DNA from 2 places in the Streptomyces sp. NPDC007971 genome. Region 1 is predicted to be linked to the other one. Evidence: riboswitches for the same ligand, from Rfam matches in the RefSeq annotation. Region 1 holds a riboswitch; the other holds the start of a gene.

Evidence for each region. Region 1 has a riboswitch for cobalamin ahead of ACFZCP_RS28820 (CbtB-domain containing protein). Riboswitches for the same ligand answer to the same signal wherever they lie in the genome.
Region 2: another riboswitch for cobalamin. It lies ahead of ACFZCP_RS02670 (ribonucleoside-diphosphate reductase subunit alpha); the one in region 1 lies ahead of ACFZCP_RS28820 (CbtB-domain containing protein).

The regions. Positions count from the first base shown of each region.
Region 1 covers NZ_JBIBJK010000014.1:249,872-256,410, reverse strand. Annotated here, with positions in the region: partial or broken gene metE (5-methyltetrahydropteroyltriglutamate--homocysteine S-methyltransferase) at 1-1,900, shown strand, start outside; gene ACFZCP_RS28835 (histidine phosphatase family protein) at 2,207-2,821, shown strand; gene ACFZCP_RS28830 (hypothetical protein) at 2,861-3,208, opposite strand; gene ACFZCP_RS28825 (CbtA family protein) at 3,301-4,053, opposite strand; gene ACFZCP_RS28820 (CbtB-domain containing protein) at 4,075-4,296, opposite strand; cobalamin riboswitch at 4,333-4,477, opposite strand; gene ACFZCP_RS28815 (enoyl-CoA hydratase/isomerase family protein) at 4,882-5,958, opposite strand; partial or broken gene ACFZCP_RS28810 (acyl-CoA dehydrogenase family protein) at 5,955-6,224, opposite strand; gene ACFZCP_RS28805 ((2Fe-2S) ferredoxin domain-containing protein) at 6,387-6,539, opposite strand, start outside.
Region 2 covers NZ_JBIBJK010000001.1:579,780-602,770, forward strand. Annotated here, with positions in the region: gene ACFZCP_RS02605 (SOS response-associated peptidase family protein) at 1-519, shown strand, start outside; gene ACFZCP_RS02610 (alpha/beta family hydrolase) at 584-1,210, shown strand; gene ACFZCP_RS02615 (sigma-70 family RNA polymerase sigma factor) at 1,466-2,170, shown strand; gene rsrA (mycothiol system anti-sigma-R factor) at 2,167-2,469, shown strand; gene ACFZCP_RS02625 (HD domain-containing phosphohydrolase) at 2,604-3,914, shown strand; gene ACFZCP_RS02630 (HD-GYP domain-containing protein) at 3,911-5,227, shown strand; gene ACFZCP_RS02635 (tetratricopeptide repeat protein) at 5,328-6,332, shown strand; gene def (peptide deformylase) at 6,482-7,132, shown strand; gene cyc1 (epi-isozizaene synthase) at 7,393-8,475, shown strand; gene ACFZCP_RS02650 (cytochrome P450) at 8,472-9,842, shown strand; gene ACFZCP_RS02655 (helix-turn-helix domain-containing protein) at 9,865-10,830, opposite strand; gene ACFZCP_RS02660 (hypothetical protein) at 10,923-11,177, shown strand; gene ACFZCP_RS02665 (ribonucleotide-diphosphate reductase subunit beta) at 11,090-12,097, opposite strand; gene ACFZCP_RS02670 (ribonucleoside-diphosphate reductase subunit alpha) at 12,154-14,526, opposite strand; cobalamin riboswitch at 14,651-14,806, opposite strand; gene ACFZCP_RS02675 (GNAT family N-acetyltransferase) at 14,829-15,335, opposite strand; gene mctP (monocarboxylate uptake permease MctP) at 15,405-17,033, opposite strand; gene ACFZCP_RS02685 (DUF3311 domain-containing protein) at 17,030-17,293, opposite strand; gene ACFZCP_RS02690 (GntR family transcriptional regulator) at 17,429-18,190, opposite strand; gene nagB (glucosamine-6-phosphate deaminase) at 18,405-19,190, opposite strand; gene ACFZCP_RS02700 (SDR family oxidoreductase) at 19,308-20,060, opposite strand; gene ACFZCP_RS02705 (TetR family transcriptional regulator) at 20,154-20,804, shown strand; gene ACFZCP_RS02710 (PAS domain-containing sensor histidine kinase) at 21,145-22,620, shown strand; gene ACFZCP_RS02715 (WhiB family transcriptional regulator) at 22,947-22,991, opposite strand, start outside.

The DNA.
Region 1 (6,539 bases):
ACTACGACCACGTGCTGGACACCACCGTCATGGTCGGCGCGATCCCCGGCCGCCACCGCGACGCCGTCGCCGCCGACCCGCTCGACGGGTACTTCGCCATGGCGCGCGGCACCCAGGACGTCGCGCCGCTGGAGCCCGCTTCGACCCGCTCACCCTGCTGGACCGTCTGCTGCCGGTGTACGCCGAGGTCCTCGCCGACCTGCGCGCGGCGGGCGCCGAGTGGGTGCAGCTCGACGAGCCCGCCCTGGTCCAGGACCGCACGCCGGCCGAACTGAACGCCGCCGCCCGCGCCTACCGCGACCTCGGCGCCCTGACCGGCCGGCCGAAGCTGCTGGTCGCCTCCTACTTCGACCGTCTCGGGGCGGCCCTGCCGGTGCTGGCCAAGGCACCGGTCGACGGACTCGCCCTGGACTTCACCGGGGCCGCCGCCGCCCATCTGGAGGACCTGGCCGCCGTCGGCGGGCTGCCCGGCAAGCGGCTGGTCGCCGGTGTCGTCAACGGGCGTAACATCTGGGTCGACGACCTGACGGCGTCGCTCGCCACGCTCGGCACCCTGCTGGGCCTGGCCGACCGGGTCGACGTGTCCGCCTCCTGCTCCCTGCTGCACGTGCCCCTCGACACGGCGGCCGAGCGGGACATCGATCCGCAGATCCTGCGCTGGCTCGCCTTCGCCCGGCAGAAGACGGCCGAGATCGCCGTCCTCGCCAAGGGCCTGGCCCACGGCGCCGACGCCATCGCCGCGGAACTCGCCGCGAACCGGGCCGACCTGGCCTCCCGCGCGAACTCCCCCGTCACCCGCGACCCGGCCGTCCGCGCCCGCACCGCCGCCGTCGCCCCGGACGACGCGCGCCGCTCCCCGTCCTACCCCGAGCGGGCCGCCGCCCAGCGCGCCCATCTGCGCCTCCCCCTGCTGCCCACCACGACCATCGGCTCCTTCCCGCAGACCGGCGAACTGCGCACCGCACGCGCCGACCTGAGGGCCAAACGGATCGGCACCGCCGGGTACGAGGAGCGCGTCAGGACGGAGATCCAGGAGGTGATCGCCTTCCAGGAGAAGGCCGGCCTGGACGTCCTGGTGCACGGCGAGGCCGAACGCAACGACATGGTCCAGTACTTCGCCGAACAGCTCACCGGCTACCTCGCCACCCAGCACGGATGGGTCCAGTCCTACGGCACGCGGTACGTCCGGCCGCCGATCCTGGCCGGCGACATCTCCCGCCCCGAGCCGATGACCGTGCGCTGGACGACGTACGCCCAGTCCCTGACCGGCCGCCCGGTCAAGGGCATGCTCACCGGACCGGTCACCATGCTCGCCTGGTCGTTCGTCCGCGACGACCAGCCGCTCGCCGACACCGCCCGCCAGGTCGCCCTCGCCCTGCGCGACGAGGTGAACGACCTGGAGGCGGCCGGGACCTCGGTGATCCAGGTGGACGAGCCCGCGCTGCGCGAGACCCTGCCGCTGCGGGCCGCCGACCGTCCCGCGTACCTGGCGTGGGCCACGGAGGCCTTCCGGCTGACCACCGCCGGCGTACGCCCGGACACCCAGATCCACACCCACATGTGCTACGCCGAGTTCGGCGACGTCGTCCAGGCCATCGACGACCTCGACGCCGACGTCATCAGCCTGGAGGCCGCCCGCTCCCACATGCAGGTCGCCCGTGAACTCGCCGCCCACGGCTACCCGCGCGAGGCCGGACCCGGCGTGTACGACATCCACTCCCCGCGCGTGCCGAGTGCCGAGGAGGCCGCCCGGCTGCTGCGCATGGGGCTGAAGGCGATCCCCGCGGAACGGCTGTGGGTGAACCCGGACTGCGGCCTGAAGACCCGCGGCTGGCCGGAGACCCGGGCCTCCCTGGAGAACCTGGTGGCAGCCGCCAGGACGATCCGCGCGGAGCTGTAGCGGACGTCCCCGGCACCGCACGCCCGCTCCACGTCGGGAGCGGGCGTGCACGGCCGCGACGGTACCGTCGGCACCGCTCGGCGCACGGGTCGGCGGTCCGGGGTCTTCGTGCGTCGCGGCGCTGCCCGCCCGCGCGAACTGCGCATGTGCTGTCCTCGCCATCTGCACATGTGCTGTCCTCGCGAACTGCGCATGTACCGTCCTCGCGAACTGCGCATGTACCGTCCTCGCGAACTGCGCATGTACCGTCCTCGGGAACCGCGCATGTACCGTCCTCGGGATGACCACCGTAGGAGGAACAGCCACGTGACCAGCCGCGTCACCTTCGTCTCGCCCGCGACGAGCCCGTCGCTGCGGTGCGCCCGCTTCTACGACGGCGACTCGGTCGACGCCGTCGGTGCGGCCCGCGCGCGCTCGGCGGCCGGATCGCTGCGCTCGCCCGGCCTCGTGCTGACGTCCCCGAGCGTGCGCTGCCGGGAGACGGCGGCGGCGCTCGGTCTCGACGGCGCACAGACGCCGGAGCTGGGCGGTCTGGATGTGGGCCGCTGGCGAGGCCGCACCCTGGAGGAGGTGGCGGCCGCCGACCCGGAGGCGGTGGGTCGCTGGCTCAGCGACCCCGACTGGGCTGCACACGGTGGGGAGTCGGTGCGGGACGCGTGCGAGCGGGTCGGACGCTGGCTGGAGTCCCTGCGGGACAGCGACGGCCGTACGGTCGCGGTGGTCGAGCCGGAGGTCGTACGTGCTGCGGTCGTGCAGGTCCTTGGCCTGCCCACGGCCGTGTTCTGGCGGCTCGACGTACCGCCGCTGACGGCCACGGAACTCAGTGGGCGGGCCGGCCGGTGGAATCTGCGGCTCGGGCAGCCCCTGGCCACGTCGGACGGCATACCGGACACCGCTGCGGGCAGCACCTCGGCGGGCTGAACCGGAGCAGACAGGCCCAGGCGGAGCGGGCGCCGGTGTTCAGGAGGCCGCGTCCCGGTGCCGGCGCAGCAGCACCGCTATCGCGCAGCGCAGGCAGTGGGCCTGCGCGTCCCGTTCCCCGGCCCGGTGGGGGCTGTCGGACGCCGCGCACGCCGACGGCTGCATGCGGTCCTGCTCGTGGCAGTCCACCGGGTCGTCGACCAATGTCTGCAGCTCCCGCAGGAGTTGTTCGGTCCGCTTCGCCTGCTGGGCGAGCACCCGCACCCGTGCGCTCTGGCCGCCGATCTGCCGCCGGCTGGCGATCAGTTGCTCGTACTCCTCGACGGTGAGAGCGATCGCGTCACGGCCGTCGAGAGTGATGTGGCGTGGCTGGGGATGTCTGCCCACTCGGCTCCTCCGCTCGTCGCCTGCGCCGGTGTCCGGGGAACGCGAGAGGGCCCCCGGAAGGTTCCGAAGGGCCCTCTTGTGTCCCGAAACCGTCAGTTCGAGGCGGGAACAGTCCGCCCGGAAGGAGCCTTGGCGGGCTTGGGATTCAGCTGCCGCTCTGCCAGCTCCCCGAAGAGCAGGCCGAATCCGCCCCACAGGACGGCCTGGATGGCCAGCGCCGAGAGACGGAACCGCCACAGCAGGGCGGCCGGGAAGTCCTTCGGCACCTCGTTGACGACCGGCAGGAACTCGTAGGCCAGGCCGATCACGAAGACGAAGCCGGCCACCGCGGTCACGGTCGCCCACCAGGTGCCCAGACGGGGCGCCAGGCGCTTGCCCAGGATGGTGGCGGCCACCGCGAGGAGGACGCTGAGCAGCATCATCAGGAAGTACAGGGTGGTCCGCTTGCCGATGGTGTCGGGGTTGCCGACCGACGGCGGATTGGCCGGGTACTTCAGGAACGGGACCACGTACACGGCGAGGAGCGCGCAGCCGGACAGCAGCAGCGCGGTCGCCCGCGGGCTGAAGCGGCCCACGCGGCCGAGTGCGAAGCAGTACGCGAGCGCGGCGATGCCGCCGAAGGCGACCCCGTAGACGAGGACGCCGGTGGCGAGACCGGCGGTGGACTGGAGGGAGCGGGAGACGACTTCCATCTCGTGCTCGTGGGAGTGCGCCTCCTCGAAGCCGATCGCCTTGTCGACGTTCGGTTCACCGAGGAGATAGGCGACCACCAGGGCGAGCACGCCGGCCGCCAGGCCGGCGAGCATGCCCCGCACGAGGAGGTTTCTGACCGTTGCGGAGTTCATGGGCGTGCGGCGTCCCTCGGCTCAGTGGCAGGGGAAGCCGAGCAGGTGTCGGGCGTCGTGGACCCACTCGTGGACGTCCGTGCCGTTGAACACGGAGGTGGCGCCCTGCTCGGCGCCGACGAAGTAGAGCAGGACCAGCATCAGGATGCCGAAGAAGACCGCCCAGGGAGCTATCGCCTTCAGCGGCAGCGTGGCGGGAACGACGGGGGTGGTGGCTGTCGGCTGGGCGACGGTCTGCGCCATGGCAGAACCTCCTCTGGGAGTTCGCGTCCCATCTCGGTGGTGCAGTGGACGACGGCCACGGGTCTGACTCACGAAACGCCCCGCAGGGCGCCTCGCACACAGTGGCGCGACCGTGCCGGATTCCCACCGGCTTCCGTCTCGCCGTCGTCGATATCTGACAGACCGTACCGCGCCCCGCGGGCCCGGCCAAGACCGCACCACCCGGCGTGATCTTCCTCTCGCGCCGGGTGGCCGCGACCGGGCAGGTCAGCGGCGACGGAACCCGGCCGGAACTCCGTGGGCACCGGTCGGCAAAGACGCCCCTGCCCTCGTCCCGTTCGGCGGGCGCGGCGAGCCATGCAGGTTTTCCGCTCCGATCCGCTCCGATCCGCTTCGGTTCTCCGGACCTCTCCCGTGCCTGGCGGTGCGCAGGATTCCGGATAAGGCCTCGGCGATACCAGTGTGTTCGGCGTATGCGGCGCACAACTCAGCTTTCCCGTTGCCGAGACCGTTGCCGTTACCGAGACCGTTGCCGACGCCGACGCCGACGCCGACGCCGAGGTGGTCGTCGGCATGTTGCGCACCGGACTCACCGGGCTCACCGGCTCACCAGGCCGCCTCCGGGGCGGTGCCGGGCCCGGCGAGTCCCAGCTCGTGTTCGCCGAGGGGGGTGAAGAAGCGTTCGACGTCGGCGTCGGTGACCTCGGCGAGGGTCGCGGGCGACCAGCGCGGGCTGCGGTCCTTGTCGATGACCTGGGCGCGGACGCCCTCCACCAGGTCGTGCGTGCTCAGGGCCGCGCAGGAGACGCGGTACTCCTGGTCGAGGACCCGCTCCAGCGGGCCGAGGCGCCGGGCACGGAGCAGGGCGGCCAGGGTGACCTTGACAGCGGTCGGTGAGCGGGTGAGCAGGGTCTCCGCCGCCTCCTTCGCGGCCGGGTCGCCGTGGGCGAGCAGCCGCTGCACGATCTCCTCCACCGTGCCCGCGGCGTAGCAGGCGTCGATCCACTCGCGCCGGGCGGCCAGCTCGCCCCGCGGCGCCGGCTGCACATGCCGCCGCAGGACGTCCCGTACGGGCATCTCGGCGAGGTCGTCGACGAAGGCGCCGAGGCCGCCGGCCGGCAGGTAGTGGTCGGCGAGCCCGCACAGCAGGGCGTCGCCTGCGCCGATCTGCGCCCCGGTCAGCGCGAGGTGGGTGCCCAGCTCGCCCGGGGCGAGAGCGAGCAGGTAGGTGCCGCCCACATCGGGGACGAAGCCGATGCCGGTCTCGGGCATGGCGACCCGGGAGCGTTCGGTGACGATCCGCACGCTGCCGTGCGCGGAGATGCCGACGCCGCCGCCCATGACGATGCCGTCCATGAGGGCGACGTACGGCTTGGGGTAGCGGGCGATGCGGGCGTTGAGGCGGTACTCGTCGCGCCAGAAGGCGGCCGAGGCGGTGCCGTCGCCGTCGCGGGCGTCGTCGTGGACGGCGCGGATGTCGCCGCCCGCGCACAGCCCGCGCTCCCCCGCGCCGGAGACGACCACGGTCTCCACGGCCGGGTCGTGCTCCCAGACGGTCAGGGCCTCGTCGATACGGCGCACCATCACGTGGGACAGCGCGTTGAGGGCCTTGGGCCGGTTGAGTGTGATGTGGGCGGCCCGCCCCGAGGTGTGCAGGAGGACGGGTTCTTCGGTGCCGCTCATCCGAACGCCTCCGTCAGGCCACGGGCCACGATGACACGCATGATCTCGTTGGTTCCTTCCAGGATCTGATGGACACGCAGGTCACGGACGATCTTCTCGTTCCCGTACGCGACGGGCAGCCGTAGCCGCCGTGCAGCCCGAGTGCGAGTGCGCGGTCGGCCACCGAGTACCGGTGCCGGTGCAGAACCGCTTCGCCCTCGCGCACAGGCACGGGGCCTGTGGCCTCCCCGGTCGAGGGCCTGGGCGGCCTGCTGCACCAGGGTGCGGCCGGTGCCGGGATCGTGGACGTCGCCGAACGCCCCCGGGTGCCCGGGACGTGCTTGCCGCTGGTGAAGCGGGTCGACTCGCGTGCAGGGGGGCTGTCTTGTGTACGGACCACGGGGCCGGCTCCCGTCGGGCGTTCCGGGCCGCGAAGCGCGCACCCGTTCTCACGGGCGGCCGGGGCCGGGCCGGTCCTGGGAAGCCCTGGCGAGTCGCGGCGGCGTGAAGGTGTAGAGGTCGAGGATCTCCGGCACCGGCGCGATGCCGGGGCCGCCCGCACGCACCCACTCGGTGATGTCCTCCGCCGCGTCAAGGTCGTT
Region 2 (22,991 bases), on a different contig from region 1:
TTCGCCGCCCGGCGCTGCATCCTGCCCGCCGACGGCTACTACGAGTGGGTCACCGGCACGCAGGAGCGGGAGCTGGAGGTCGAGGGGAAGAAGAAGCGGCCGCGCAAGCAGCCCTACTTCGTGCTGCCCGCCGACGGCTCGGTGTTCGCGATGGCCGGGCTGTACGAGTTCTGGCGGGACCGGACCCTGCCCGACGACCACCCGCAGGCCTGGTGGGTCACCTGCTCGGTGATCACCACCGAGGCCGAGCGGACCCCGCTGGCCGTCGCCCCCGCCGAGGGCCCGCACTCCCTCGTCGACATCCACCCCCGCATGCCGCTCATGCTCACCCCGGACCGCTGGGACGCCTGGCTGGACCCGGGCCGCACGGACCCGGACGACCTGCGCGACCTGCTGGCCCCGCCCGGGCCCGGCCTGATGCGTGCCTACCCGGTCTCCACCGCCGTCAGCAACGTCCGCAACAATGGCCCCGAGCTGCTGAAGGAGCTGGAGGCCCCGGAAGCGGGCACACTCTTCTAGCGTGATCGAGAATGCCAAGACCGACAGCGCGACCGACAGCGCGACCGACAGCGCGACCGACAGCGTGACCGAGAGTGTCGAGACCGGCGCCGGGACCGCACGCGTCACCTGGCACCGGGCGCAGAAGGCACGGCTGGTGCTGGCCGTCAGCCATGGGGCCGGCGGTGGCATCGAGGCGCGGGATCTGCAGGCGCTCGCCCGGGTCCTGCCGGGACACGGCGTGACCGTGGCCCTCGTCGAGCAGCCCTGGCGCGTCGCGGGCCGGAAGGTCGCGCCCGCACCGAAGACCCTGGACACCGGCTGGCGCGGCATCTGGCCCGCACTGGCCGCGCCGGGGCTCCCGGTGATCGCCGGCGGCCGCAGCGCGGGTGCCCGGGTCGCCTGCCGTACCGCCGTCGAACTGGACGCGCACGCCGTGCTCGCGCTGAGCTTCCCGCTGCACCCGCCGGGCAGGCCGGAGAAGTCCCGCGCGCACGAGCTGCTCGGCTCCGGGGTGCCCACACTCGTCGTCCAGGGCGGCAACGACCCGTTCGGGAGGCCGGACGAGTTCCCCGAGGGGGACTTCGAGCTGGTGGAGGTGGCGTACGGCGATCACGGGTTCGCCGTGCCGAAACGCGCGGAGATCAGCCAGGAGCGGGCGCTGGAGATCATCACCGGGGGTGTCGTGCAGTGGGCCGCGTCACTCGGGTGAGGCCCGGGAATGTTGCGCGGCGGAGTGCTGTTGTGGCGGACAGAAGCGCCGGAGCACCGGCACCGCCGTCGTGGAGAGGAAGTCCGCCGCATGGGTTCGACCATTTGCCCGAGCCGCAGCAGCCGCACTGACCTGGACTGGACGGTGCTGCGCGCGGCCAAGGCCGCGCCTATTCGGGCGGCGGCAGGCACGGGTCGTGTTCTATCCTCCGAAACGAGTGGGATCGGTTTCGGTCCCGCCCGGGATCTTGAGGAGGTGGGTCCGGTCACTGGGACCGACGCAGGGACCGACAACGGCCAGGCGGAGCTGCCCGAGGGCCAGGGCATGGGTGCGGCCGACACGGAGACCGGCTCCGAGTCGACGACGGAGCGCAGTGCGCGCTTCGAGCGGGATGCGCTCGAATTCCTCGACCAGATGTACTCGGCCGCGCTGCGCATGACGCGCAACCCGGCCGACGCCGAGGACCTGGTGCAGGAGACGTACGCCAAGGCGTACGCGTCCTTCCACCAGTTCCGCGAGGGCACGAACCTCAAGGCGTGGCTGTACCGGATTCTCACGAACACCTTCATCAACTCGTACCGCAAGAAGCAGCGCGAGCCCCAGCGCAGCGCGGCCGAGGAGATCGAGGACTGGCAGCTCGCCCGTGCCGAGTCGCACATGTCGACGGGTCTGCGTTCCGCCGAGTCGCAGGCGCTCGACCACCTGCCCGACTCGGACGTGAAGGCAGCGCTGCAGGCGATCCCCGAGGAGTTCCGCATCGCCGTCTATCTCGCGGACGTAGAGGGCTTTGCGTACAAGGAGATCGCGGACATCATGGGGACACCCATCGGAACGGTGATGTCCCGGCTGCACCGGGGCCGCCGTCAACTGCGCGGACTGCTGGAGGACTACGCCCGTGACCGTGGTCTGGTCCCCGCCGGCGCCGCAGAGTCGAACGAAGTGAAAGGCTCGGGCTCATGAGCTGCGGAGAGCCGCACGAGACGGACTGCAGTGAGGTCCTCGACCATCTGTACGAGTTCCTCGACAGCGAGATGCCGGACGTCGACCGCGACAAGTTCCAGCACCACTTCGAGGAATGCTCCCCGTGCCTGGAGAAGTACGGCCTGGAGCAGGCCGTGAAGAAGCTGGTCAAGCGGTGCTGCGGGCATGACGACGTGCCCTCCGACCTGCGCGCCAAGGTCATGGGGCGGATCGACCTGATCCGCTCCGGACAGGCCGTCCCCGAGCACGACGTGACCGCCGCACCGCAGGAGAGCTGAGCCGCACGGCTCGCCGGGTCCGAGCGCCCGCGTATCACCCGAACGTGCTAATCCTCGGGTCATAGTCCTCCGGACCCTCCGAATGCCGCCCTAGGCTCCGTGCCGGGACAGGCATGGGCGGCGGGAGGGGCGTGATGGAGGCGGTTCCGGCAGGGGCACGCGGCTATGTCGCCTGTGTCGCCCTGCTGGCCGTGCTCTGCGTCGTGCCCCTTCCGGCCACCCGTACCCCCTGGTGGGCGCTCGCCCTGGTGGCCGCCCTGTACGCGGCCTGCGACCACGTCGTACGGCGCCGTCTGGGCGGCACCTTCTACCCCGTTCTGCTCGCCGGGGCGTTCCTGCTGGCGCCGCCCGCCGCGGCGCTCGTCCCCGTGCCGGCCGCCCTGTTCGCGCGTGTCGAGCAGCGTTCGGGGTGGCCGCGCCGCGTCTGGCGGGCCGCACAGCCCTCGCTCGCCGTGTGGGCCGCGTCCCGGGTGCACTGGGCGCTCGGCGGCCGGGACGCCGTCGTGGGCTGCGACTTCCCCTACGCCCTCGTGCCCGCCGGGGCCGCCGTCCTCGCCTTCTGCCTGGTGCTCGCCGCGCTCGACGGCGGGATCCTCGCCACCGCCGAGCACGTGCCGCTGCACAGGGCCTGGCGCGGGCTGCTGTCCCGCTCGCTGGCGCCGGTCGCGGTGCACGGGCTGGCGGGGCTCATGATGGCCGTGCTGTGGCGCAGCCCGTACGGGCCCGGCGCCGCGCTCCTCGTGCTGCTGCCGATGGGCGTCTCCTACTGGGTCTTCGCCCAGTGCCACCGGGAGCGGGCCGCCCACCAGGCCACCATCCGCGCGCTGGTGCAGGCCGTCGACATCAAGGACGGCTACACCCGCGGCCACAGCGAGCGGGTCGGACAGGCCTCCGTGATGATCGCCCGTGAGCTCGGCATGGACGACGACCGCGTCGAGGTGCTGCGCTTCGCGGGCATCCTGCACGACGTCGGCAAGCTCGGCGTGCCCACCCGGCTGCTGCGCAAGGACGGGCCGCTGACCCCCGAGGAGCGGCGGATCATCGAGCTGCATCCCGAGTACGGCCACGAGATGGTCCGCGGGATCTCCTTCCTCGGAGAGGCCCGGACGGCGATCCTGCACCACCACGAACGGCTCGACGGCAGCGGCTACCCGTACGGGCTGGCGGGCGGTCAGATACCCGAGTGCGCCCGGGTGGTGGCCGTCGCGGACGCCTTCGACGCCATGACCTCCACCCGGTCCTACAGCAGGGCCCGCCCCGTCGAGGCGGCGGTCACCGAGCTGGAGCGGTGCGCGGGGACCCAGTTCGACCCGCGCATGGTCACCGCGCTGGTCCGGGCCCTGGACCGCTGGGGCTGGCACCCGGCCGTCACGGCCGACGAGACGCCGTACGGGGTCCCGGCCCAGCAGCCGGTCACCGGCAGCCGCGGCGGGGCACCCCGGTGACCGCCCTGCGGCTCATCCACGGCTGCGCCGCCCTCGTCGCGGCCCTCTCCCTCGCCTTCACCCTGTGGAGCGGCATGCACGAGCGGGGCGTGGCTCTCGCCTTCGGCGTGCTCATAGCCGTCGGCGAGCTGACCCGGTGGAGCGACGCCCCGGTGCGCCGGGCCGCGCCCCTGGGCACCGCCGCATCGCTGTCGTACGCCCTGCTGGGGGTCGACGCGGGACACCCGACCCAGCACGACGCCCCCCAGGTCGTCACCATCGTCCTCGCCGCCTCCCTGCTGGGCGGCGTCCCGCACATCTGGTGCGGCCGCAGCCCCACCCTCGACCATCTCGCCCGCCGCCTGCTGACCGTCGGCTTCGCCGCCGTCTGCTTCCAGCCCCTCTACAACGAGGGCGTGTTCGCGCACTGGAGCGGCCCCGCCTACGCCCTGCTGCTGGTCGTCCTCGTCGTGCTCACCGCCCTGTGCGACACCGTCCTCGCCGCGGCCCTCGCCCACTCCCGCACCCGCTGGCCCTTCGGCCCGCTGCTGCGCGACGAACTGCGCGGGCTGCTCGGCATCGGGTCCGCCGTGTGCGCGACCGGCGCGGTCATGGCGCTGGCGGTCGCCGTGGTCGGGCTGTGGGCGCTGCCGGTGTTCTGCCTGCCGCTGCTGCTGACCCAGCTGTCCGTGCGCCGCTACGCCGCCGTCCGTGCCACCTACCGGCAGACCATCGCCTCCCTCGCGCGGGCCACCGAGGTGGCCGGGTACACCCCGGCCGGGCACGCCCGCCGCGTCGCCGCGCTCAGCCTGGCCGTCGGCCGGGACCTGGGCCTGTCCGGAGCGGAACTGACCGTCCTGGAGCATGCGGCCCTCATGCACGACATCGGGCAGCTCAGCCTGGTCGACCCCGTCCCGGCCGGCGCCACCGCGGCCCTGCCCGCGCAGGAACAGCGGCGCATCGCCCTGCTCGGCGGGGCCGTCGTACGGCAGACCGGGGTGGATGCGGCGGTCGCCGTGGTCGTGGAGCGGCAGGCCGACGCCTGCCGGGAGCAGCCGCTCGCCGCGCGGATCGTGCGGGCGGTGAACGCCTACGAGGAGAGGGCTCGCGACGCCGGGCCCGACGGGCCGCTCAGGGCCCTGGAGGAGCTGCGCCTGGCCACGGCCGGGGAATACGCTCCCGAGGTCGTCGAATCGCTCGCCCGGGTGCTGTCCCGCAACGGGGTCGGCGCGACGGGGGTCCCCCCGGGCGTTCAGTTCTGGGGGAGCCTCGTGTCAGGGTGGGGGGAGACGGATGGGCCTGAGGCCGCCCGCGGCGGGGTAACCCATGGGTAATGAGCGCCCTTCCCGGCGTACGTGGTTGGATGCGAGGGAGAGGGTGTCCGGGGGCACAAGCCAGCCCACTGTGCGGAAATGGAACTGGCAGGCGGGAATCGTGAGGATCTTCGGCAAGGGACGGCACCGGCCCTCCGCCTCCTGGCGGCAGGCCACCGACCGCGCGTTCACGCTCATCGGGGACGGCCGGTACGAGGACGCGGGCGAACTGCTGACACGCGCGGCCGACCTGGAACCCTGGCTGTCGGAGTCCTGGTTCAACCTCGCCCTGCTGCACAAGTTCCGGCACGACTGGGAGCAGGCCCGCGCCGCCGGACTGCGCGCGGTGGCCCTCCTGGACCGCGAGAGCGGCGCCCCGGACTGGTGGAACGTCGGCATCGCCGCCACCGCCCTGCAGGACTGGCCGCTGGCCCGCCGCGCCTGGCAGGCCTACGGACTCAAGGTGCCCGGGGGGCCCTCCCGGTCGAAGGCAGGGGGAGCTGCCGCCTCGGGCGAGCCGCTCGGCATGGAACTGGGCAGCGCGGCCGTGCGGCTCTCGCCGGAGGGCGAGGCCGAGGTCGTGTGGGGCCGCAGGCTGGACCCGGCCCGCATGGAGGTGCTCTCCATTCCGCTGCCCTCCTCCGGGCGCCGCTGGGGCGAGGTCGTGCTGCACGACGGCGTCCCGCACGGCGAGCGCACGACGTCCGCGGGGCACTCCTACCCGGTCTTCGACGAGATCGAACTGTGGGCGCCCTCGCCCGTGCCCACCTGGGTGGTCCTGCTGGAGGCGGCCACCGATGCCGACCGGGACGCGCTGGAGCAGCTGGCCGCCGACGCGGGGTTCGCCGCGGAGGACTGGTCGTCGTCGGTGAGGCTGCTGTGCCGGATGTGTTCGGAGTCCCGTATGCCCTCCGACGAGGGTGAGGGAGTGCATCTGGATCCGCACGACCACAGTGAGCCCGGGCACCCCGGACCGCTCGGGCACCGGACGGACGGGCAGCTGTGGGTGCCGGAGCGGGAGTGCGGGGTGGCTGCGCCGGCTTCCCTGGTGAGGGGGCTGCTGGACGGATGGGTCGCGGACAGCCCGGACTCCAGGGACTGGCGGGACCTCGAAGAGGTGTGTTGACGCAGCCTTCCGGCCGCGGCGGCGTCGTGGCTGGTCGCGTCCGCGCGGCGGAGCCGCGAGGATCGGTCCCGCGCCTCCTGAGGGCCGCTGCACGTACCCTGTAGCAGCAACTTCACCACCTGTTTTCCTGAGGAAGGCTTACGTCGGTCATGGCGCAGCAGGACACCGATCAGCAGCACGCGGGCGTGCTCCCCGTCGACGACGAGGGGTATGTCGTCGACACGGAGGACTGCGAGGGGCGCGAGCAGGCCTGGCACGAGCGCGGCACCTCCCGGCCGATCACGGTCGTCGGCAACCCGGTGCTGCACACGGAGTGCAAGGACGTCACCGAGTTCGGCGAGGAGCTCCAGCAGCTGGTCGCGGACATGTTCGCCAGCCAGCGCACCGCCGAGGGCGTGGGCCTGGCCGCCAACCAGATCGGTGTCGACCTGAAGGTCTTCGTCTACGACTGCCCCGACGACGAGGGCGCCCGCCACGTCGGCGTGGTCTGCAACCCCAAGCTGGTCGACCTGCCCGCCGACAAGCGCCGCCTCGACGACAGCAACGAGGGCTGCCTGTCCGTACCCACGGCGTACGCGCCGCTCGCGCGTCCCGACTACGCCGAGGTGACCGGCCAGGACGAGAAGGGCAACCCGATCAAGGTCCGCGGCACCGGATACTTCGCACGGTGTTTGCAGCACGAGACCGACCACCTCTACGGGTACCTGTACATCGACCGCCTGTCCAAGCGCGACCGCAAGGACGCCCTGCGGCAGATGGCTGAGAACGAGCCACGCTACCCGGTGGTCGCCAACGACTGAGACGTCACGCCGAGACGTACGGCGACCCTGCGGGAGCAGCCATGACGCCCGCTGTGACGCCCGGCCGGGATCTGTCCCGGCCGGGCGTCGTTCGTTTGTTCGTCGCAAGAATCCCGGCATCTTGGGGTGGTGAGTGAAGCAAATGCGTTCCCTCAACGGTCAGTTGTGGTGCTGAATGGGAAGGGCGGGGATACGCAACGGCGCGCGCCCGGCACGGTTCGGAGGGGCGGGCGCTCCTGGCGGCTGAGAGGGGACTGTTCGTGCACGCTTTCTCACACGGCACCACATCGTCGACGGCGGTAGCAGTACCGCCGTCTCTTGCCCTCCCGGTGATCGAGGACTCGTTTCCACGACAACTCCACCCGTATTGGCCAAAGCTCCAGGAGAAGACCAGGCAGTGGCTCCTGGAAAAACGGCTCATGCCGGCGGACAAGGTGCGGGAATATGCCGACGGACTTTGCTACACCGACCTCATGGCGGGGTACTACACCGGCGCCCCCGACGACGTCCTTCAGGCCATAGCGGACTACAGCGCCTGGTTCTTCGTCTGGGACGACCGGCACGACCGTGACCGGGTGCACGGGCGGACGGCCGACTGGCGCCGGCTGAGGTACCGCCTGCACGCGGCCCTCGACGCCCCCCGGCACCATCTGCACCACCCGGACCCCCTGGTCGCGGGACTCGCGGACAGTGTGCTGCGGCTGTACTCCTTCCTGTCGCACACCTGGAACCGGCGGTTCGCCCGCCACTTCCACGAGGTGATCGAGGCCTACGACCGCGAGTTCCGGAACCGGACCAGGGGGTATGTCCCGAAGGTCGATGAATACCTTGCCCTTCGGCGGCTCACGTTCGCGCACTGGATATGGACGGACCTGCTGGAGCCGAGCGCCGGGCATGAACTCCCCGACGCCGTAAGGAAACACCCGGCCTATCGCCGTGCGGCGCTGCTCAGTCAGGAATTCGCCGCCTGGTACAACGACCTCTGCTCGCTACCGAAAGAGATAGCGGGCGACGAGGTGCACAATCTCGGAATCAGTCTCATCACTCATGAGGCACTCACCCTCGAAGAAGCGGTGGACGAAGTCAGGCGGCGCGTCGAGAAATGCATCCGTGAATTCATTGACGCCGAACGGGACGCCTTGCGTTTCGTCGGTGAACTCGCCGACGGCACGGCCGAGGGAGGGGAATTGAGTGCGGCCGTGCGCGCCTGCGTCGGTTCCATGCGGAACTGGTTCAGTTCCGTCTACTGGTTCCACCACGAGTCCGGCCGGTACACGGTCGACAGCTGGGACGACCGGTCCACGCCCCCGTACGTCAACAACGAAGCGGCAGGTGAGAAATGACCGTCGAGTCTGTGAAGCCCATGACCGGCGAGGCGACGGAACTGCGCGAACCGCCCCTGGCCGGCGGCGCCGTCCCGGTCCTCGGGCACGGTCTGCAACTGGTCCGCGACCCGCTCGCCTTCATGTCCGGGCTGCGCGCGCACGGCGACGTCGTGCGCCTCAAGCTCGGCCCGAAGACGGTGTACGCCGTCACCACACCGGCGCTCACCGGCGCACTCGCCCTCAGCCCCGACTTCGCGATCGACGGCCCGCTGTGGGAGTCCCTCGAAGGACTGCTCGGCAAGGAGGGCGTCGCCACCGCCAACGGCCCCCGCCACCGCCGCCAGCGGCGCACCATCCAGCCCGCGTTCCGGCTCGACGCGATCCCCGGGTACGGGCCGGTCATGGAGGAGGAGGCGCACGCCCTGACCCGCCGCTGGCAGCCCGGCGAGACCATCGACTGCACCGCGGAGTCCTTCCGGGTCGCGGTACGGATCGCGGCCCGCTGCCTGCTGCGCGGCGAGTTCATGGACGAGCGCGCGGAGCGGCTCAGCGTCGATCTCGCGACCGTCTTCCGTGGTATGTACCGCAGGATGGTCGTCCCGCTCGGGCCCTTGTACCGGTTGCCGTTCCCGGCCAACCGTGAATTCAACCGGGCGCTGGCCGATTTGCATCTGCTGGTCGACGAGATCGTCGCCGAGCGGAGGGCATCTGGTCAAAAGCCGGACGATTTGCTGACGGCATTGCTGGAGGCGAAGGACGACAATGGCGACCCCATCGGGGAACAGGAGATCCACGACCAGGTGGTCGCGATAGTCACCCCGGGAAGCGAAACTGTCGCTTCCACGATCATGTGGCTGCTCCAGATCCTCGCCGAACATCCCGAACACGCCGAGAAGGTGCGCGCCGAGGTCCAATCCGTGACCGGCGGCCGGCCCGTTGGATTCGCGGACGTCCGTGCGCTCAGGCACACCAACAATGTCGTCGTCGAGGCCATGCGGCTGCGTCCCGCCGTATGGATTCTGACGCGGCGCGCGGTGACCGACACCTCCCTCGGCGGCTATCGCATTCCGGCCGGGGCGGACATCGTGTACAGCCCCTACGCCATCCAGCGCGACGGCAGCTCCTACGACCGTCACCTCGACTTCGACCCCGACCGCTGGCTTCCCGAGCGGTCCAAGGACGTGCCGAAGTACGCCATGAGCCCCTTCAGCGTCGGCAACCGCAAGTGCCCGAGCGACCACTTCTCCATGACCCAGCTGAGCCTGATCACCGCGGCGATCTCGGAGAAGTACCGCTTCGAGCAGGTCGGCGGGTCGAACGACACCACGCGCGTGGGCATCACGCTCCGGCCGCACCGGCTGCTGCTCACACCGCAGCCCTGGTAGGCCACCGGGTACCGGCGCGCGCTCAGGCGGCCTGCGGGCCCCGGAACGCGCGCCGGTAGGCGTTCGGCGTCGTGCCCAGCGCGCGGACGAACTGGTGGCGCAGCGCCGCTGCGGTGCCGAACCCGGTGCGCGAGGCGATCGCGTCCACGGTCTCGTCCGTGGCCTCCAGCAACTCCTGCGCCAGCAGCACCCGTTGGCGCAGGATCCAGCGGTAGGGAGTCGTCCCCGTCTCCTGCTGGAAGCGGCGGGCGAAGGTGCGCGGCGCCATATGGGCGCGGGCGGCGAGCTGCTCGACGGTCACCTCACGGTCGAGGTGTTCCTCCATCCACACCAGGACCTCGCCGACCGTGTCGCACGGGGCCTTGGGCAGCGGCCGCTCGATGTACTGCGCCTGGCCGCCGTCCCGGTGCGGCGGCACCACCATGCGCCGGGCGATCCTGTTGGCCACCTCCGGGCCCTGTTCCTTGCGCACGATGTGCAGACAGGCGTCGATGCCGGCCGCGGTGCCGGCGGAGGTGATCACCGGGTCCTCGTCGACGTAGAGGACGTCCGGTTCGATGACGGCCCGGGGATTGCGCAGCGCCAGCTCGCCGGCGTGACGCCAGTGCACGCTGCACCGCCGCCCGTCGAGCAGCCCGGCCGCTCCGAGCACGAAGACACCGGAACACACGCTCAGCACCCGGGTGCCGCGCCCGACCGCCCGCGCCAGGGCATCGAGCAGCGCGGGCGGATACTCCCGGGTGACGTACTCGCTGCCGGCCGGCACCGCGATCAGGTCGGCCTCCTCCAGCCGCTCCAGACCGTACGGCGTCGACACGGTGAGCCCGCCGACATGGGTGCTCAGCGCCTCGCCCTCCGCCGAGACCACGGCGAAGTCGTACACCGGCAGGCCCTCGTCGCTGCGGTCGATGCCGAACACCTCGCACACCACACCCAGCTCGAAGGGGTGCACTCCGTCCAGCAGCACGGCCGCCACGTTCCTGAGCATGCGACCAGTGTGCCTCAGAGCTGGCAGTAAATCGATGGTGTGCGGCAGTCCTGCCACTCCCGGTCAGGAGCGTTCGGCGCGACAGTGGTGACATGACCGGAAACCAGATCGAAGGCCTGATCGGAATGCTCACCACGCTCGGCATCCTGGTCCTCCTGGCCCTCCCGTCCGTGCTCGGCATCGTGCGCGACAGGCGCATCGACCGGCAGCTCGGGGAGGCCCAGGAGAACCGCGGAGGCGATCAGCGGAACAAGGAGACTCAGAAGTCCTCGTCCAGGTCCACGGTGCCCTCCACCGCGACCTGGTACGCCGACGGGCGGCGCTCGAAGAAGTTCGTCAGCTCCTGAACACCCTGCAGCTCCATGAAGGAGAAGGGGTTCTCCGAGCCGTACACCGGGGCGAAGCCGAGGCGCGTCAGGCGCTGGTCGGCGACGCACTCCAGGTACTGCCGCATCGACTCGGTGTTCATGCCCGGCAGGCCGTCACCGCACAGGTCGCGCGCGAACTGCAGCTCGGCCTCGACGGCCTCCCGCAGCATGTCGGTGACCTGCTGCTGCAGCTCGTCGTCGAAGAGGTCCGGCTCCTCCTTGCGGACGGTGTCGACCACCTCGAAGGCGAAGGACATGTGCATCGTCTCGTCGCGGAACACCCAGTTGGTGCCGGTCGCGAGACCGTGCAGCAGACCCCGGCTGCGGAACCAGTAGACGTACGCGAAGGCGCCGTAGAAGAACAGGCCCTCGATGCACGCGGCGAAGCAGATCAGGTTGAGCAGGAAGCGGCGGCGGTCGGCCCTGGACTCCAGACGGTCCAGCTTGTCGACCGAGTCGATCCACTTGAAGCAGAACCCGGCCTTCTCACGGATCGACGGGATGTTCTCCACGGCCGCGAAGGCGGCGGCGCGGTCGTCCGGGTCGGGCAGGTAGGTGTCGAGCAGCGTCAGATAGAACTGGACGTGCACGGCCTCCTCGAACAGCTGGCGCGACAGGTACAGGCGCGCCTCCGGGGAGTTGATGTGCTTGTACAGCGTCAGCACCAGGTTGTTCGCGACGATCGAGTCGCCCGTCGCGAAGAAGGCCACCAGACGGCCGATCAGGTGCTGCTCCTCGGGGGACAGCTTCGCGAGGTCGGCGACGTCCGAGTGGAGGTCGACCTCCTCCACGGTCCAGGTGTTCTTGATGGCGTCCCGGTAGCGCTCGTAGAAGTCCGGGTAGCGCATCGGACGCAGGGTGAGCTCGAAGCCGGGGTCGAGCAGGTTCTGGTGAGTCATTGCTGTCGGCGCGAGGCGCCGTCCTCCAGTGGTGATGGTCGGGTGGCGGGCGGGAGCTACTGGCAGGCCTCGCAGGACTCGGGGTTCTCCAGGGAGCAGGCGACGGCGTCGGGGTCGGCCGCCTGCTGGACGGGGATGGCCGGCTGGGCCTGCGCCGCGCGGGCGATCCGCGTCGCCGGACGCGAGCGCAGGTAGTACGTCGTCTTCAGGCCCGACTTCCAGGCGTACGCGTACATCGAGGAGAGCTTGCCGATCGTCGGCGTCTCCAGGAACAGGTTCAGGGACTGCGACTGGTCCAGGTACGGGGTGCGGGCCGCGGCCATGTCGATGAGCCCGCGCTGCGGGATCTCCCAGGCCGTGCGGTACAGCGCCCGCAGGTCCGCCGGGATCCACACGAAGTCCTGCACCGAGCCGTTGGAGTCGCGCAGCGCCTCACGGGTGCGCGCGTCCCAGACGCCCAGCTCCTTCAGGTCCTGCACCAGGTACGAGTTGACCTGCAGGAACTCGCCGGACAGGGTCTCGCGCTTGAACAGGTTGGAGACCTGCGGCTCGATGCACTCGTACACACCCGCGATGGAGGCGATCGTCGCGGTCGGGGCGATCGCGAGGAGCAGCGAGTTGCGCATGCCGACCGCGGCGATCCGCTCGCGCAGCGCCGCCCAGCGCTCGGGCCAGACCGGCTCGACGCCGTAGTGGTCGGGGTGCAGGACACCCTGGGCGGTGCGGGTCTTCTCCCAGGCGGGCAGCGGGCCGTTCCGCTCGGCGAGGTCGGCGGAGGCCTCGTACGCGGCGAGCATGATCCGCTCGGCGATCCGCGTGGACAGGGCCTTGGCCTCGGGCGAGTCGAAGGGCAGACGGAGCTTGAAGAAGACGTCCTGCAGACCCATCGCGCCCAGGCCCACCGGACGCCACCTGGCGTTGGAGCGGCCCGCCTGCTCGGTCGGGTAGAAGTTGATGTCCACGACACGGTCGAGGAAGGTGACGGCCGTGCGGACGGTCTCGTCCAGGCGCTTCCAGTCGATGTCCCCGTCGCTCACGAAGGCACCGAGGTTGACCGAGCCCAGATTGCAGACCGCGGTCTCCCCGTCGTCCGTGACCTCCAGGATCTCCGTGCAGAGGTTGGAGGAGTGGACGACATGGCCCGCGGTCGCCGTCTGGTTGGCCGTGCGGTTGGCGGCGTCCTTGAAGGTCATCCAGCCGTTGCCGGTCTGCGCGAGGGTGCGCATCATGCGGCCGTACAGGTCACGGGCCGGGATGGTCTTCTTCGCGAGCCCCGCCGCCTCCGCCCTGCGGTAGGCGGCGTCGAACTCCTCGCCCCACAGGTCGACCAGCTCCGGCACGTCCGCCGGGGAGAACAGCGACCACTGCTCGTCGGCGTTGACCCGGCGCATGAACTCGTCCGGGACCCAGTGCGCGAGGTTCAGGTTGTGCGTACGGCGGGCGTCCTCGCCGGTGTTGTCCCGCAGCTCCAGGAACTCCTCGATGTCGGAGTGCCAGGTCTCCAGGTACACGGCCGCGGCCCCCTTGCGCCGGCCGCCCTGGTTCACCGCGGCCACCGAGGCGTCCAGGGTCTTCAGGAACGGGACGATGCCGTTGGAGTGCCCGTTGGTGCCGCGGATCAGCGAACCGCGCGAACGGATGCGGGAGTACGACAGACCGATGCCGCCGGCGTGCTTCGAGAGACGGGCGACCTGGTGGTAGCGGTCGTAGATGGAGTCCAGCTCATCCAGCGGGGAGTCGAGCAGGTAGCAGGACGACATCTGCGGGTGGCGCGTACCGGAGTTGAACAGCGTGGGGGAGGAGGGCAGGTAGTCGAGGCGGCTCATGAGCCCGTAGAGCGCCGCGACCTCGTCCACCGCGCGGGCGCTGTCGTCCTCGGCGAGACCGGCGGCCACGCGCAGCATGAAGTGCTGGGGCGTCTCGATCACCTGGCGGGTGATCGGGTGGCGCAGCAGGTAGCGGCTGTGCAGGGTGCGCAGGCCGAAGTAGCCGAAGCGGTCGTCGGCGGCCGGGTCGACGAGGGAGTCCAGCCGGTCGGCGTGCAGCCGGACGAACTCGGCGGTGCGGTCGGCGACGAGGCCCTCGCGGTGGCCCACGGCTACGGACTCGGTGAAGGACGTCACACCCTGCGAGGCGGCCTCCGCGCGGACGGAGAGGGTCAGCAGCCGGGCGGCCAGCCGGGAGTAGGCGGGGTCCTCGGAGATGAGGCCGGCGGCCGCCTCCGTGGCCAGCTCGCGCAACTCCGCCTCGTCGGCCCGGGCGGAGCGGCCGCGCAGGGCGGCCGCGGCGACCCGGCCGGGGTCGGCGTCGGGGAGGTCGGCGGTCAGCTCGGTCAGGGTCCGCAGCAGCGCGGCACCGGGACCGTCGGTCTCCACCGGGGCTCCGGTCGCCTGGATGGCTGAAGCCGGGTCGGCTGGCGCGATGGTCACGTGGGGCTCTCCCTCGCTCGGCACGGGGCCTTGCGGAGGGCAGGGGGCGGCACGAGCGCACACGGCGTCGCGTCCACCAGCCCACTCCACGAGGCCCGGACGTCTCAAGGCACCCGCGCCGGACGGCCGGGTGCGTGCTGCCGGCAGGTCCTCGGACTGACGCGGGCGTGCGGATGCACGCAAGTACACCGTTGCGGGACAGTTCCGGATTCGCACCGGATTCCCCTGCGACGACAGCGAGGATGAGCATACATCTAGTGCCGGGCTGTCGTGTCACCCCCAGATGTTGTGTCGTCGTGGCTTCAGAGGGTCAACTCGTAGGTGAGGAGAGTGATGTCGTCCAGGTCGGGGAGGGGATTCCAGTCCCGCTCGGGTGTGCGAACGAAACCCAGGCGCTCGTAGATGCGGTGGGCGCTGTGCATGGTGCGCTGCGTGGACAGGACGATGCGGGTGCATCCCGCGGTGCGGCGGGCCCGGTCGATGCACGCGCGGACGAGGGCCTCGCCGACGCCCCGGCCGCGGGCGGTGCGCGAGACCGCGAGCATCCGGATCTCGGCCTCTGCCGGGCCCGCTATGTCGGCCATGGGGCCACCGGACGGGACGAAGGTGACTCCGCCCAGGACTGTCGCGTTGCGGACGGCCACGAGGACTTCGGCCGCGGCCGCCCGCTTGGCCACGTCCCGGAGCTCACCGAGGTACGCGTCGCTCTCGCCGAAGTCCAGCAGGCCGTCCTGGAGGTAGGCCTGGGCGGTGAGTTCTCCCAGGGCGGCGTATTCGGCGGGGTCTGCGCGGCGGATCAGGAGGTCCATGCCGGTGAGTGTGCACGAAACAGCGGGCCGCCGTGGTGGGTGGTAACCCGGCGGCCCGCTGGGCGGGGGCTAGTGGGTGCTTCCTGCCGTGGCGGGCGGGAGTTCCGCCTCGACCCCCGGCTCGCCCGCGTCCGCCGTGTAGTCCTCCGGGCGGGTCTCGTCGAGGCCCTCGGGGGCCTTCACGGCCTTCAGGACGACGGTCAGGACCACGGTGACGAGGACGTTCAGCACGAAGGCCGTCAGGCCGATGTAGCCGATCTCACCGATGCCGGGGATCTCCTTGGCGCTGCCGCCGAAGTGCTTCTGGGTCGGGGAGGCGACCCCGTAGGCCGCCGCCGTGCCGTACACCATGCCGACCGCCCACCCGGCCAGCAGCGCCCAGCGGTGGAACCAGCGTGTGAACAGGCCGCCGACCAGCGCCGGGAAGGTCTGCAGGATCCAGATGCCGCCCAGCAGCTGGAAGTTGATGGCGACCGTCTTGTCCATGGTCAGGACGAAGACCAGTGCGCCGACCTTCACCAGCAGCGACACGAACTTGGAGACCTGGGCCTCCTGCTTCGGCGTGGCGTCCGGCTTGATGAAGTCCTTGTAGATGTTGCGGGTGAACAGGTTCGCCGCCGCGATCGACATGATGGCCGCCGGGACCAGCGCGCCGATGCCGATCGCCGCGAAGGCCACGCCCGCGAACCAGTCCGGGAACATGTCCTCGAACAGCTGCGGGATCGCCAGCTGCCCGTTGGTGACCTTCACGCCGGCCGCGATCGCCATGAAGCCGAGAAGAGCCAGCAGGCCCAGCATCAGCGAGTACAGCGGCAGGATCGTGGTGTTGCGGCGGATCACCTCACGGCTCCTGGACGACAGCGTCGCGGTGATCGAGTGCGGGTACATGAACAGCGCGAGCGCCGAGCCGAGCGCCAGCGTGGCGTACGTCCACTGGCCCGCCTCCGGCGGGGCGAGCGCGCCGCGCGGCTTGCCGGTGGCGGGGTTGACCTGGCTGAACGCGTGGCCCGCCTTGGCGAAGACGTCGTCGAACCCGCCCAGCTTGATCGGGATGTAGATGATCGCCACCGTGATCACGATGTAGATCAGCGTGTCCTTGACGAACGCGATCAGTGCGGGGGCGCGCAGGCCCGAGGAGTAGGTGTAGGCCGCCAGCACACCGAAGGCGATGAGCAGGGGCAGGTCCTTCACGAACCAGTTGGTGTGGTCACCGCCGCCCACGCCCATCACGTCCAGCACCGCCTGGATGCCGACGAGCTGGAGCGCGATGTACGGCATCGTCGCCAGGATGCCGGTCAGCGCCACGGCCAGGGACAGGCCCTTGGAGCCGAAGCGGCCGCGCACGAAGTCCGAGGTCGTCACATAGCCGTGCTTGTGGGACACCGACCACAGACGGGGCAGGAACGTGAAGATCAGCGGATAGACCAGGATCGTGTAGGGCACCGCGAAGAAGCCGGCCGCGCCCGCCGCGTAGACCGCCGCCGGCACCGCGACGAACGTGTACGCCGTGTACAGGTCGCCGCCGAGCAGGAACCACGTGATCCAGGTGCCGAACGACCGTCCGCCCAGGCCCCATTCGTCCAGGGAGTGCTCGTCGTCGGCCCTGCGCCAGCGGGCGGCCAGGAAGCCCATGACCGTGACGGCCAGGAAGAAGAAGATGAAGACGCCGAGCGCGACGCCGTTGACGCCGTTCTTCACTGCGCCGCACCCCCCTTCGCGCCCTTGCGGCCGCGCTGGTCGTGCTGCCAGAGCCGGTACGCCAGCATCGTGAGCGCGGTGGAGATCAGCACCCACAGCATCTGGTACCAGTAGAAGAACGGGATCCCGATGAACGCGGGGTCCGTCTTGGCGTACGAGCCCACCCACAGCATCGCCACGAAGGGCGCGACGAGACACAGGGCGATGACCACGCGGACCGGTGTCACGACCGGTGGTCTCACTTCAGGCGCTTCCGACATGCCACGGCTCCGTCCCCTCGCTGATCACCTGTGTAATGCGCAGGCAATCTAGGTGACGTGCCGCGGCAGCGGAAGACCTCGTCCGTATGTCGGTATGTCGATTTGGGGATTGAGGTGTGAAGACCCCAACTCTCCCTAGTCCTGCGGGCGCTTGAGCCTGGCCACGAACTTGTACCGGTCGCCCCGGTAGACAGACCGGACCCACTCCACCGGCTTGCCCTCACGGTCCAGGCTGTGGCGGGACAGCATCAGCATCGGCAGACCCACGTCGGTGCCGAGCAGACCCGCCTCGCGCGGGGTGGCCAGCGAGGTCTCGATGGTCTCCTCGGCCTCGGCGAGATGGACGTCGTAGACCTCGGCGAGGGCGGTGTACAGGGAGGTGTACTTCACGAGCGAGCGTCTGAGGGCCGGGAAGCGCTTGGCCGACAGATGGGTGGTCTCGATCGCCATCGGCTCGCCGTTGGCCATGCGCAGCCGCTCGATGCGCAGCACGCGCCCGCCGGCCGTTATGTCGAGCAGCTCGGCGAGCCGGTCGTCGGCGGTGATGTAGCCGACGTCCAGCAGCTGCGAGGTGGGCTCCAGCCCCTGGGCCCGCATGTCCTCGGTGTAGGACGTGAGCTGCAGCGCCTGGGACACCTTCGGCTTGGCGACGAAGGTGCCCTTGCCCTGGATGCGTTCCAGGCGTCCTTCGACGACGAGCTCCTGCAGGGCCTGGCGGACGGTGGTGCGGGAGGTGTCGAACTCGGCCGCCAGCGTGCGCTCGGGCGGGACCGGAGTGCCCGGAGCCTGCGTCTCCGTCATGTCGAGCAGGTGCTTCTTCAAGCGGTAGTACTTGGGCACACGCGCGGTACGGACCGTCCCGGCCTCGTTCTCCGCACTGCCGACGTCGGTGCTCATGCTCTGCCTTCCCGGCTCCTGATGCCGAAAGCGACCGACATCCCATCGGCCACGGCTCACATCGTGGCACGGCTTCGTGGATCAGGACTCCACCCGCACGCTCCGTGATCCTCTCTGTATACCGTCGGACCCGCTGCTGGTCTAGTCCAGCAGGCGGGTGCCGCCCCCGGGAGCGGTGACCGGTGAGCGCCGGTGACGGCACCGGCACCCAGGGTCAGATTCCCTGCCAGTCCGGCTTGTTCGCATAGGCGTGCCGGAAGTAGTCGGCCAGCTTCAGCTTGGACGCGGCGGCCTCGTCGACGACCACCGTGGCATGCGGGTGCAGCTGGAGTGCCGAGGCCGGGCAGACGGCCGCGACCGGTCCCTCGACAGTCGCGGCGACCGCGTCCGCCTTGCCCTCGCCCGTCGCGAGCAGGACCAGGTGGCGGGCCTCCAGGATGGTGCCGATGCCCTGGGTGATGACGTGGTGCGGCACCTGCGTGATGTCGCCGTCGAAGAAGCGCGCGTTGTCGATCCGGGTCTGCTCCGTCAGCGTCTTGATCCGGGTGCGCGAGGCGAGCGAGGAGCACGGCTCGTTGAACCCGATGTGCCCGTCCGTCCCGATCCCCAGCAGCTGCAGATCCACCCCGCCGGCCTCCGCGAGCGCCCGGTCGTAGGCCTTGCACGCCGCACGGACGTCCTCGGCCGTGCCGTCCGGGCCTATGAACGCGTCCATCCCGATGCCGAGCGGCTCCAGCACCTCCCGGCGCAGCACCGAGCGGTAGGACTCGGGATGCTCGGCGGGCAGCCCGACGTATTCGTCGAGCTGGGCTATCCGGGCCCCTGCGGTGTCCACGGCGCCGGAGTGCACCTTGGCGGTCAGCGCCTGGTAGATGGGCAGCGGAGTGGAGCCGGTGGCCACACCGAGCAGGGCGTCGGGCTTGCGTCGCAGCAGGTGGGCCATGGCCTCGGCGATGAGCTCGCCGCCCGCCGCGGCATCCGGAACGATGACAACTTCCACGCTGGGCCTGCCGTTCTGAAGAGGGCCTGGAGGTCTGGGAGGGCTCGGAGCACAAGTCGCTATGTGGTTTAGACCAATCTAACAGAATCGGCCTCCCGGGCCCAGATGAGGCGGCTGCTACGCCAGGGAACCTCCCGTGGCGTCCAGCCAGTGCCCGGTCACCCATCGCCCGTCCTGCGACACGAGGAAAGCCACCGCGTCGGCGATGTCGGCCGGCGTGCCCACCCGCCCCAGTGCCGAGTACCCCGCCGCGTCCCGCCAGGCCTCGTCGCTCGTGCGCAGCCATCCGGCGTTGACGTCCGTGTCCACGATGCCGGGCGCGACCGAGTTCACCGTGATGCCGCGCGGCCCCAGCACCTTGGACAGATCCCGGGTGAGGACGTCCAGCGCCGCCTTCGTCATCGCGTAGGCCATCAGCTCGGGCATCACGGCGGCCCGCGCCAGCCCGGACGATATGTTCACCACCCGCCCGCCGTCCCGCAGCCGCCGCGCCCCGAGCCGGGTGATGAAGTGCGGTGCCTTCACGTTCACCGCGAACAGCCGGTCGTACTCCTCCTCTCCGATCTCCTCGAAGGGGCGGGAGGTGCCGATCCCCGCGTTGTTCACCAGGATGTCCACCCCGTCCGCATGCCGGTCGAACTCCTCCCACAGCCGCTCGGCGTCGCCCGGCACCCCCAGCTCCACCCCGATCGCGAACGCGGAGCCGCCCCCCGCCTCGATCGCGGCCACCGCCTCCTGTGCCGCCGCCCCGTTGCTGCCGTAGTGCACCGCGACCCGTGCCCCGTCCCGCCCCAGCCGTTCGGCGATGCCCCGTCCGATGCCCCGGCTCGCGCCCGTGACCAGCGCCGTCTTCCCCGTGAGCGCACCCATGTCCGCCACCCCTCATTTGTCTAGCGGTCGCTACAAAAAAACCGTACAGCACGCCGCCGACATTTCTCTAGGGGGCGCTATAAAATGCACTCCATGGTGAGCGCCCGGGAGACGGACCAGGAGACGGAAGAGGCAAAAGAGCAGGTCAGGACGTCCAGGTCGCGGGGCCGCCCGCGCTCCTTCGACCGTGCCACCGCGCTGGAGAAGGCGCTCATGGCCTTCTGGGAGCACGGCTACGAGGCGACCTCGGTCTCCGATCTCACCCGGATCATGGGCATCGGCGCCCCGAGTCTGTATGCGGCCTTCGGTGACAAGCGGACCCTGTTCGAGGAGGTCGTGAGGGTCTACGCCGGCACCCACGGCGCCTTCGGCGACCGCGCCCTCGCCGAGGAGTCCACCGCCCGCGCGGCCGTCGAGCGGACGCTGCGCGAAGCCGCCGCCGCGTACACGGACCCTGCCCACCCGTACGGCTGCCTGGTCGTCCACGCGGCCACCAACTGCACCAGCCCGGAGGTCGAGGCGCTGCTGCGGGAGCGGCGCAACGCGAGCATCTCGGGCCTGGAGTCCCGCATCAAGGCCGACGTGGCGGCAGGGCGGCTGCCGGCCGGTACCGACGCCGCGGCGCTCGCCCGGCACACCGGGGCCATGATCCAGGGCATGTCCCAGCAGGCCCGGGACGGCGCGAGCCGGGCGGAACTGACGGCGCTCGCGGAAATTGCCATGACCATCTGGCCCCAGGGCTGACCCGGGCGGGCTAGGCTGCGTGGCATCGCGTGCCGGACGACTTCAGCGCATACCCTCTCGCTCATGGACACGCCATCGTGGTCTAGTCCACAATGCGTAGGGGACAATCGTAGGGAAAACTGAACAGCTTCCGTCTTCCCCGCACAGGAAGACGGACCGAGGAACCGGAGCTCTCTGCCCTGACTGCCCCGACTCCTCGGCCTTCGGCCGACCGGGACCGCACACCCCACGGCCGATGATGCTCCGGGCTGCGGTGCCGGGAGGGTTGAGGGTCCCTCTCAGGCGCCGCGGCCCGCGGGTGTTTTCCGGCCATGCGCGGGCCCCGGGTACGCTCGCAGACGTGCCCTCCATGAACGAACTCGTACGCCAGCACACGGCCCTCGACGACTCCGATCTCGAGTGGCTCCACCTGCTGGTATCGGAGTGGCAGCTGCTCTCCGACCTCTCCTTCGCCGACCTGGTCCTGTGGGTCCCCACCCGCGACGGCACCCGGTACGTCTCGGTCGCCCAGATGCGCCCCAACACCGGCCCCACCTCCTACCAGGACGACATGGTCGGCCACCTGGTCCCGCGCGGCCGGCGGCCCATGCTGGACGCGGCGCTGGACGAGGGCAGGATCGTGCGCGAGGGCGACCCGGAGTGGCGCGAAGAGGTCCCCGTCCGGGTCGAGTCCATCCCCGTACGGCGTGAGGGCCGGGTCCTCGGCGTCATCGCCCGCAACACCAACCTGCTCACCGTCCGCACCCCCAGCCGTCTTGAGCTGACCTATCTCCAGAGCGCCTCGGACCTCGCGCAGATGATCGCGGCCGGCTCCTTCCCCTTCCCCGGCCAGCAGGTCGACATGGACGCCTCCCCGCGCGTCGGTGACGGCCTGATCCGGCTGGACGCGGACGGCATCGTCCAGTACGCCTCCCCGAACGCCCTCTCCGCCTACCACCACCTCGGCCTCGCCGCCGACCTGGTCGGCCAGCACCTGGGGCAGACCACGGCCGAACTCGCCCCGACCCGGGGGCCGGTGGACGAGGCGCTCGCCAAGGTGGCGAGCGGCTGGGCGCCGCGCGAGTTCGAGATCGAGGCGAACGACGGGGTGATCCAGTTCCGGGCCATCCCGCTCAAGCCCAAGGGCACCCGCATCGGGTCCCTGGTGCTGCTGCGGGACGTCACCGAACTCCGCCGCCGCGAGCGTGAGTTGATCACCAAGGACGCGACCATCCGGGAGATCCACCACCGGGTGAAGAACAACCTCCAGACCGTCGCGGCCCTGCTGCGTCTGCAGGCCCGGCGCATCGACTCCGAGCGCGGCCGGGAGGCCCTGGAGGAGGCCGTGCGCCGCGTCGGCTCGATCGCGATCGTCCACGAGACGCTGTCGCAGAACCTCGACGAGCGGGTGGAGTTCGACGACATCGCCGACCGGGTCCTCGCGATGGTCGCCGAGATCTCGCCCGGCAAGGTGACCGGCCGGCGCAGCGGGCGGTTCGGGATCCTCGACGCCGAGGTCGCCACCCCGCTGTCGATGGTCCTCACCGAGATCCTGCAGAACGCCCTGGAGCACGGCTTCCGCGAGGGCGACACCGGCACGGTCGAGGTCTCCGCGGTGCGCGGCGGCACCACCAAGGAGGCCCGCCTCCTCGTCACCGTCCAGGACGACGGGGTCGGACTGCCCGAGGACTTCGACCCGCACCGCTCGGGCAATCTCGGTCTGCAGATCGTACGAACCCTGGTGGAGGGCGAGTTGGGCGGAACCTTCGACATGGTTCCTGCGCCCGGGCGGGGAACTCGGGTGATCCTGGACGTCCCGGTGCGGGCGCAGAAGTAGAAAGCACCCGGACGGCCGAACGGAAAGCCTCCCCGCACAGCCCTCACGCACAGCTTCCCTGTGCAGCACTCACGCACAGTTTCCCTGCACAGTCCTCACACACAGCTTCCCTGTACGGCTTCCCTGCGCGGCGTTCCCGTACAGCCCGGAGCGACCCCGAACAGCATTGAGCCCCGGACCACTTGGTGGGCCGGGGCTTAAAGCTCGTTGCTGCTCTGCTATGTCGCTAAGCGCATCGGGGGTACTGCGCGCTGCGGCTCGGGGGCGGGAGATGCGTACTCGCTGTACGCGCCGCCAAGCTCAGGCTGTCAGCAGGGGTGGGAGCGTCAGGCGGAGGCCTGACGAGCCCGGTTGCGAGCGGCGCGGCGCTT